DNA from 2 places in the Pseudomonas sp. MT3 genome. Region 2 is predicted to be linked to the other one. Evidence: predicted binding sites of a transcription regulator. Region 2 holds the regulator's gene; the other holds the start of a gene.

Region 1 (4,420 bases), on a different contig from region 2:
ACCACGTTGCCGGTCGCGCCGGATACCGAGTCCAGCGCTTCCACCAGGGGGACGCCGGCAGCGAAGGTGGTAGAGAGGGTGCGGGAATAACGGGCTACGGCGGACTTGTAGAGGATGTCACCGACAATGGGCAGTTTCAGCACGCCGCGGTCCACGGAGTCCCTGAATTTTTCGGAGCGCCTGTGGAATTCCCTGAGGGCGAACGCTATGGCGAATAGGGCGATCAGGAAGACGAACCACCATTTCTGCAATAGTTCGGAAAGGTTGATGACCATCTGGGTAAAGGCCGGGAGCTCCGCACCGAAGTTGGCGAAGACCGTCTGGAACTGCGGCACGACCTTGATCAGCAGAATGGATGAAACGATGAGGGCGACTATGACGACCGCGATGGGGTAGGTCATGGCCTTCTTGATCTTGGCCTTGAGCGACTCGGTCTTTTCCTTGTAGGTCGCCACGCGGTCGAGCAGGGTCTCCAGGGCGCCGGACTGTTCGCCCGCATCCACCAGGTTGCAATAGAGGTCATCGAAGTACTGTGGCTTCTTGCGCAGGGAGTTGGCCAGGCTGTTGCCGGAGGCGACTTCCTGCTTCACCTCGTCGACCAGCGTACGCATGTTCGGGTTGTCGAAGCCTTCGCCGATGATGTCGAAAGACTGCAGCAGCGGAACACCCGAGCCCATCATGGTCGCCATCTGCCGGGTGAACAGGGCGATGTCCATCGGCTTGATTGCCTTGCCCTTGCCCAGCAGCGAGATACCTTTCTTGCGGACTTTGATCGGGTTGATGCCCTGCTTGCGCAGTTGGGCCTTGACCAGCGCGGTATTGATCCCGGAAAGCTCCCCTTTTACCTTCCCGCCCTTGCGATCAGTGCCCTCCCAGGTAAAGACACTGGTCCTCAATGCTTTTTCCGCCATGGATTAATCCTTGGTCACGCGGTTGATTTCCTCGAGGCTGGTAATACCCTGCATGGCTTTCAGCAGGCCCGAGGTGCGCAGATCGTTGAAGCCTTCTTTGCGGGCCTGTTCGGCGATCTGAATGGAATTGCCTTCTTCCATGATAATCCGCTGTAGCGCCGGCGTGATTTTAACCACTTCATAAATACCCACACGCCCCTTGTAACCGTTCTTGCAGTTTTCGCACCCAACCGGGGCGTAGAGCTTGAACGAACCGATCCTGGCTTCCGGGAAACCTTCATGGAGCAGCGTTTCGCGTGGAACGTCGTGCTCCTTCTTGCAGGCCGGGCAGAGTTTGCGGGCCAGGCGCTGGGCGATGATCAGGTTGGTGGAGGTGGCGAGGTTGAAGGAAGCCACGCCCATGTTCAGCAGACGGGTGAGGGTTTCCGCGGCGCTGTTGGTGTGCAGGGTGGACATCACCATGTGTCCGGTCTGGGCGGCCTTGATGGCGATTTCCGCCGTCTCCAGGTCACGGATTTCGCCGACCATGATCACGTCCGGGTCCTGGCGCAGGAAGGCGCGCAGTGCCTGGGCGAAGTCCAGGCCCGTCTTCGGGTTGACGTTGACCTGGTTGATGCCCTCCAGGTTGATCTCCACCGGATCTTCCGCGGTCGAGATGTTGATGTCCGGAGTGTTGAGGATATTCAGGCCGGTATACAGGGAGACTGTCTTTCCCGAGCCGGTGGGACCAGTCACCAGGATCATGCCCTGCGGCTGTTTCAGTGCCGCGAGATAAAGCTGCTTCTGCTCTTCCTCATAGCCCAGAGCGTCGATACCCATTTGCGCACTGGCCGAGTCGAGGATACGCATCACGATCTTTTCGCCCCACAGTGTGGGCAGGGTATTGACGCGGAAGTCGATGGACTTGGTCTTGGACACGCGCATCTTGATCCGGCCGTCCTGGGGTTTGCGGCGCTCGGAGATATCCAGGCCGGCCATGACCTTGAGGCGGGCGGAGATGCGGCTGACCAGTTGGACCGGCGGCTTGGCGACTTCCTGGAGCATGCCGTCGGTACGGAAACGTACCCTGTAGACCTTTTCATAGGGCTCGAAGTGCAGGTCGGACGAGCCGCCCCTGATGGCGTCCAGCAGCATCTTGTTGACGAAACGCACCACAGGGGCGTCGTCGGCGTCACCGCCGATGCTTTCTTCCTTGCGTTCACCGTCGGCACTCTCGACATCCAGTCCTTCCAGATCGACATCGGCCAGCTCGTCCAGCCCGCCAGTGGGGCTCTCGAAAAGCTTCTCGATGGCGTCGCCGAGCCTGTCGTCCTCCACCAGGATGGCTTCGGTGGTCAGGCCGGTGCTGAACTGGACGTCGGTGATCGCCTGGTGATTGGTCGGGTCCGAGAGGCCGACGAACAGCTTGTTGCCCCGGCGCCACAAGGGGAGGACGCGGTGCTGGCGCACCAGCTTCTCGCTGACCAGATCCTTGGGAAAGCCCTCGCGGTCCAGGCTGCCCAGGTCGCAGAAGGCGATGCCGAACTGCTCGGCGGCCAGCTCCGTCAGAGGGCGGCTTTTCACCAGCTTGTTCTGTACCAGGTAGGTCACCAGCGACAGCTTGTTGCGCTGGGCCTGCAGTTGAGCCTGCCGCGCGCTGTTCTCGTCGAGCAGTTGAGACAGCACCAACTGCCGGGCAAGGCCGGACAGGACGACTTGATCGTTCATGGGAAATGGCCGGATGAAGAGATTCAAGCCTTATAACGCAGTTAGGGGGAGGTGCCAAATTCAGTAGGGCGCTACTGTCGAAAATTGTCACTTCCTGCGTAATTTCGCTTATTGACTTCTGGAATTGCCTACAACAGTCATATTTTGTGGCGTGGAAATCTTGGCACGGAAGCTGCTTTGTCTGAGGCAGGTCCTAGGACCGTACCTAAAAACTGGAGAGAACTATGAAAGCTCAAAAAGGCTTTACTCTGATCGAACTGATGATCGTGGTTGCGATCATCGGCATCCTGGCTGCCATCGCCCTGCCGGCTTATCAGGATTACACCACTCGCGCCAAGATCAGCGAAGTTATCGTAATGGCTGCTCCGGCTAAGCTGGCCGTGGCTGAAACCAGTTCCTCTCTCGGCGGTCTGGCATCGCTTACTGCTTCGAACTCCGGTTATACCTTCCCAGGTGCGACTAAGTATGTTTCTGGTGTCACTATTGAGGACGGTAGCGGTGTTGTAAAAGCAACTTCGATCGTTCCGAATGCTGAGGGTGATATTATTCTTACTCCCGAGGATGCTGGTAATGGCCAGCTGACTTGGAAGTGCACTGTCGACGGTATCGATACTAAGTTTGTTCCTCAAGAGTGCCGTAGTAACTGAGTATGTTGTGGTTTTTGTGACTTAAAGAGGCGACCTTCGGGTCGCTTCTTTTTTGCGATCAAGATCTGCTTGCCGGAGCTGGAGTTTTATGGGGCAGCAGGAAGTTTGCGTCGGAAGTTTAAGGTCGGTCGCATTGGCTTGGGGAGGGGGCGTTGTATAGCGTGAGCGAGGGCGATGAGGGCAGGGTGGAGCGTTCGACACTTGTGAGAGTTCTTGGGGTAGTTGTCGCTTCGCTCCCCTGGTTGCTGCCTACGCACACGGATCCGTGGACTACTTTTTACAATGACTTCATGGCGTCAGCCATGTTGCTTCCGTTGGTCGTTCTGTTGTTCTTCTCTTCGCCGCGAGGTTGGACTGTAAGTCGTGGAGTGTTCTTAGTTTTTAGTCTGGCTGTCATTCCTGTCTTTCAGGCGATGGCAGGGCTGCTTCTGATTCCTGAAGAGTCTCTTCCGATTGCGGGTTTCATTCTGGTGTTTGCAATTGCCTTGTCCCTGGGGCAACAGAGGCAATTGGTAGAGCCCTATCGAATAGCAGATGGTTTGTTCGCAAGTTTTTTTCTTGTTTCGATACTTTCTACTGGGCTGGCCCTGTATCAATGGCTCGCGCTTGATGGGTTGGGAGTCCTGGTGCCTTCTCCCGCGACAGGCGGAGTGAGGGCTGTTGCGCTTGTCGGGCAACCCAACAATCTTGCGACACTTCTGGTTTGGGGGTGTATCGGAGTCTGGTGGGCCTATGACAGGCGTTTTATCGGTAGTGGTTGTGCCGTCTTGGCGGTCGCCTTCTTCTTGCTGGGGGTGGTCCTGACGGGCTCGCGTACTGGCTGTCTCCAGGTCGCTTTCCTTGCTGTGGTTGCTCTCGTGTTGTGGTGGCCTCGCGATGTAAGGAAAAGATCGGTCGTGGTGCTATTGCTGACGAGCTGGTTTGTTTCTCTACTATTGCTTATTCCACTGCTGGCCAATTTTCTTTTTGGTGCGGCGAGTCGCGAGATGTTAAACGCGGGGCTACGTCCGATATTTTGGTCGATGGCGCTTGAGGGGATTGCGGAGCGGCCGTTGGTTGGGTATGGCTGGAATCAGGTTGTATCGGTTCATGTGGAGTTTGCCGAGAAGTATCCGGGCTTAAGTTCAGTTATGGGGCATGCGCATAACCTCTTCC
Region 2 (4,420 bases):
ATCACCAAGGCCTACGGCCTGACGATCCAGTACTTCGTCACCCAGAACCGTGTCGTGCTGATCGACCAGGCCAAGGTGATCCAGGAAGGCAACACTTTCGAAGGCGAAAAGATCGTCTATGACACCCAGCGCCAGATCGTCAACGCAGGCCGCGCCACCGGTACCCAGGTGACCACGCCGCGCCCGCGTATCGACATGGTCATCCAGCCCAAGAAAAAGCAGGATCAAGCGCAGTAATGGCCACGCTCACCGCCCAGCACCTCGCCAAGAGCTACAAAAGCCGGCAAGTGGTCCGCGACGTCAGCATGAGTATCGACAGCGGACAGATCGTCGGCCTGCTCGGCCCCAACGGAGCGGGCAAGACTACCTGCTTCTACATGATCGTCGGCCTGGTCCGCGCCGACCAGGGCGTGGTACGCATCGACGACCAGGACGTCACCCACCTGCCCATGCATGGCCGCGCCCGTGCCGGCATCGGCTACCTGCCGCAGGAAGCCTCGATCTTCCGCAAGCTGTCGGTGGCCAACAATATCAGCGCGATCCTCGAAACACGCAGCGACCTGGATCGCGCCGGTCGCCAGGAAGCACTGGAAAGCCTGCTCGAGGAGTTCCACATCCACCACATCCGCGACAACCTCGGCATGAGCCTGTCCGGCGGCGAGCGGCGCCGCGTGGAAATCGCCCGCGCCCTGGCCAGCGCACCGAAGTTCATCCTGCTGGACGAACCCTTCGCCGGCGTCGACCCGATCTCCGTGGGCGACATCAAGCAGATCATCCATCACCTCAAGGCCAAGGGCATCGGTGTGCTGATCACCGATCACAACGTCCGCGAGACGCTGGATATCTGCGAAACCGCCTACATCGTCAACGACGGCCAACTGATCGCCGAGGGCAGCTCCGAGACCATCCTCGCCAACGACCTGGTGAAGGAAGTCTATCTGGGCCACGAGTTCCGTCTCTGACCCGGAAGCCGCCCTTCCGGCGGCGCCTCGCCCCGTTCCACGACGGCCCGGACCTGTGTCCGGCGCCGTGCATTCTGCCGTCTCGAGCCTGCCCGATACTCAGGTTGTAACGAAAGGTCGACAGACCCTAGGCAAAGCGTCCAGACTCAGGCATATAATTTGCTTCCTCGCGGCGCCCAGGCGTCCGTAGTCGTGGATATGGCGCTTGCTGCGCCAGCGAACAAGGTGCCTAGTTCCAGCCATGAAACCATCGCTCGTCCTCAAGATGGGCCAGCAGCTGACGATGACTCCGCAGCTGCAACAGGCCATCCGACTGCTCCAGCTCTCCACGCTGGACCTGCAACAGGAAATCCAGGAAGCCCTGGAGTCCAACCCGATGCTGGAACGTCAGGAAGACGGCGACGACTACGACAACAGCGACCCAATGGCCGACGGCGACGACTCCGCCGCCCAGGGCGCCAGCAGCAACTCGCAGGACAGCTTCCAGGAAAACACTACCCCCAGCGTCGACAGCCTCGACGAGGACCAGTGGGCCGAGCGCATCCCTAACGAGCTGCCGGTCGATACCGCCTGGGAAGACATCTACCAGACCAGCGCCAGCAGCCTGCCCAGCAGCGACGATGACGAGTGGGACTTCACCGCCCGCACCTCCGCTGGCGAAAGCCTGCAGAGCCACCTGCTCTGGCAGGTCAACCTGGCGCCGATGTCCGACACCGACCGCCTGATCGCCCTGAGTATCATCGACGGCATCAACGACGACGGTTATCTCGAAGAGTCCCTCGACGACATCCTCGCCTCCATCGACCCGGAACTGGGCGTGGAGATGGACGAGGTGGAAGTCGTCCTGCGCCGCGTGCAGCAACTCGAACCCGCCGGCGTCGGCGCACGCAACCTGCGCGAATGCCTGTTGCTGCAACTGCGCCAGTTGCCGGCCAAGACCTACCTGCTGACCGAGGCCCTGAAGCTGGTCTCCGATCATCTCGACCTGCTCGGCAGCCGCGACTACAGCCAACTGATGCGGCGCATGAAGCTCAAGGAAGACGAGTTGCGCGAGACCATCGAGCTGATCCAGTCGCTGCACCCGCGTCCCGGCTCGCAGATCGAGTCCGGCGAAGCCGAATACGTGGTGCCGGATGTCATCGTCCGGAAACACAACGACCGCTGGCTGGTAGAGCTGAACCAGGAAGCCGTGCCGCGCCTGCGGGTCAACTCGCAGTACGCCGGCCTGGTGCGCCGGGCGGATTCCAGCGCCGACAACACCTTCATGCGCAACCAGTTGCAGGAAGCGCGCTGGTTCATCAAGAGCCTGCAGAGCCGCAACGAGACGCTGATGAAGGTGGCGACCCAGATCGTCGAACACCAGCGCGGTTTCCTCGAATACGGCGAGGAGGCGATGAAGCCCCTGGTCCTGCACGACATCGCCGAAGCCGTGGGCATGCACGAGTCGACCATCTCGCGCGTCACCACGCAGAAATTCATGCATACCCCGCGTGGCATCTTCGAGCTGAAGTACTTCTTCTCCAGCCACGTCAGCACCGCCGAGGGCGGCGAATGCTCGTCCACCGCGATCCGCGCCATCATCAAGAAACTGGTCGCGGCGGAAAGTCCGAAAAAGCCATTGAGTGACAGCAAGATCGCTGGTTTACTGGAAGCACAGGGCATTCAAGTGGCACGTCGCACCGTCGCCAAGTACCGGGAGTCCTTGGGGATTGCTCCCTCCAGCGAACGCAAGCGACTGGTATGACGTTGATCCACGCCAAAGTGTTCCGGCGGCAGGCCACCTAACCTGCCACTTATACACGGGCAATAAGGAGAAAGCGGTATGCAAGTCAACATCAGTGGACATCAACTGGATGTGACCGACGCCCTGCGCGACTATGTCGTCGAAAAACTCGGACGACTGGAGCGCCACTTCGACAAGATCACCAATGTTCAGGTCATCATGGAGGTCGAGAAACTGAAGCAGAAAATCGAAGCCACCCTGCATATCGCAGGGGGTGAGGTGGTGGCCTGTGCCGAACATGAAGACATGTACGCAGCCATCGACCTGCTCACCGACAAGCTCGACCGCCAACTGATCAAGCACAAGGAAAAATACCTCGAACGCCAGCAGGGTGTTGGCGTCCGTTAACCCTTCCCTATGATTCGACTCGAGCAAATCCTGACCCCCGGCCGTTCCCTGGTGAACGTGCCGGGCGGCAGTAAAAAACGCGTCCTTGAACAAATCGCAAACCTGGTAGCTCGCGAGCTACCAGGTTTCGATGCGCAAGACATCTTCGAAAACCTGGTGGCTCGGGAACGCCTGGGCTCCACCGGATTCGGCAATGGCATCGCCATTCCGCACTGCCGCCTCCCCGGCTGCCAGTCCCCCATCAGCGCGATCCTGCACCTGGACGCCCCGGTCGACTTCGACGCCCTCGACGGCGCGCCGGTCGATCTGCTGTTCGTCCTGCTGGTGCCGGAAGCCGCCACCGAAGAGCATCTGGAGCTGCTTCGGCAGATTGCTTCCATGCTCGACCGTTCCGACGTCCGTGACCGCCTGCGCCACGCCGCCAACGGCGAAGAGCTGTACCGGATCGTCGTGGACTTCCAGAACGGCCACTGATCATGCGCCTGATCATCATCAGCGGACGGTCCGGCTCGGGCAAGAGCACCGCACTCAACGTGCTCGAGGACAACGGTTTCTACTGCATCGACAACCTGCCCGCCAGCCTCCTCCCGGACCTGGCGCAACGTGCGTTGCTGCACACCGAACTGCTGCACCCGCAGGTCGCCGTCTCCATCGACGCGCGCAACCTGCCCAGCCAGCTGCAGCGCTTCCCCGAGTTGCTGCAGGAAGCCCGCGACAAGCACATCCAGTGCGACGTGCTGTACCTCGATGCCGATGACGAGACGCTGCTCAAGCGCTTCTCCGAGACGCGCCGGCGCCACCCGCTGACCAGCGACAGTCGCTCGCTGGCCGAAGCCATCGCAGACGAGGCGTACCTGCTGGCGCCGATCGCCGACCTGGCCGATCTCAAGCTCAACACCACGAACCTGAACCTCTATCAGCTGCGCGACGTGCTCAAGCTGCGCCTCTTGAACAAACCCGAACTGGGTACCGCCTTCCTCGTCGAGTCCTTCGGCTTCAAGCGCGGCATGCCGGTGGACGCCGACCTGGTGTTCGACGTGCGCTGCCTGCCCAATCCGTACTGGAAGCCCGAGCTGCGCGAACACACCGGGCTCGACGCGGATGTCCAGGAGTACCTGGCCGCGCAACCCGACGTCGAGGAGATGTACCAGGATATCCTCGGCTACCTGAACAAGTGGCTGCCGCGCTTCGCCGCGAGCAACCGGGCCTATGTCACCATCGCCATCGGCTGTACCGGTGGCCAGCATCGCTCGACCTACCTGGCCGAACGCATCGGCAAGGCCCTCAAGGAAAGCCTCACCAACGTGCAGATTCGCCACCGCGACCT

What was found. Region 2 encodes sigma-54, which starts transcription at its own class of promoters, with help from an activator protein. Its sites were predicted from a motif close to ANTGGCATNNANNTTGCTNT; they were not measured.
Region 1: ACYCAX_RS24620 (pilin) is a predicted target of sigma-54. The motif match lies at 2,778-2,797, and genes of this name have one in related genera.

Annotation. Positions count from the first base shown of each region.
Region 1 covers NZ_JBTVPY010000032.1:29,119-33,538, forward strand. The annotation lists gene ACYCAX_RS24610 (type II secretion system F family protein) at 1-911, opposite strand, end outside; gene pilB (type IV-A pilus assembly ATPase PilB) at 915-2,618, opposite strand; gene ACYCAX_RS24620 (pilin) at 2,843-3,265, shown strand; gene ACYCAX_RS24625 (PglL family O-oligosaccharyltransferase) at 3,568-4,420, shown strand, end outside.
Region 2 covers NZ_JBTVPY010000007.1:74,610-79,029, reverse strand. The annotation lists gene lptA (lipopolysaccharide transport periplasmic protein LptA) at 1-237, shown strand, start outside; gene lptB (LPS export ABC transporter ATP-binding protein) at 237-962, shown strand; gene ACYCAX_RS09240 (RNA polymerase factor sigma-54) at 1,204-2,706, shown strand; gene hpf (ribosome hibernation-promoting factor, HPF/YfiA family) at 2,785-3,093, shown strand; gene ptsN (PTS IIA-like nitrogen regulatory protein PtsN) at 3,103-3,567, shown strand; gene rapZ (RNase adapter RapZ) at 3,570-4,420, shown strand, end outside.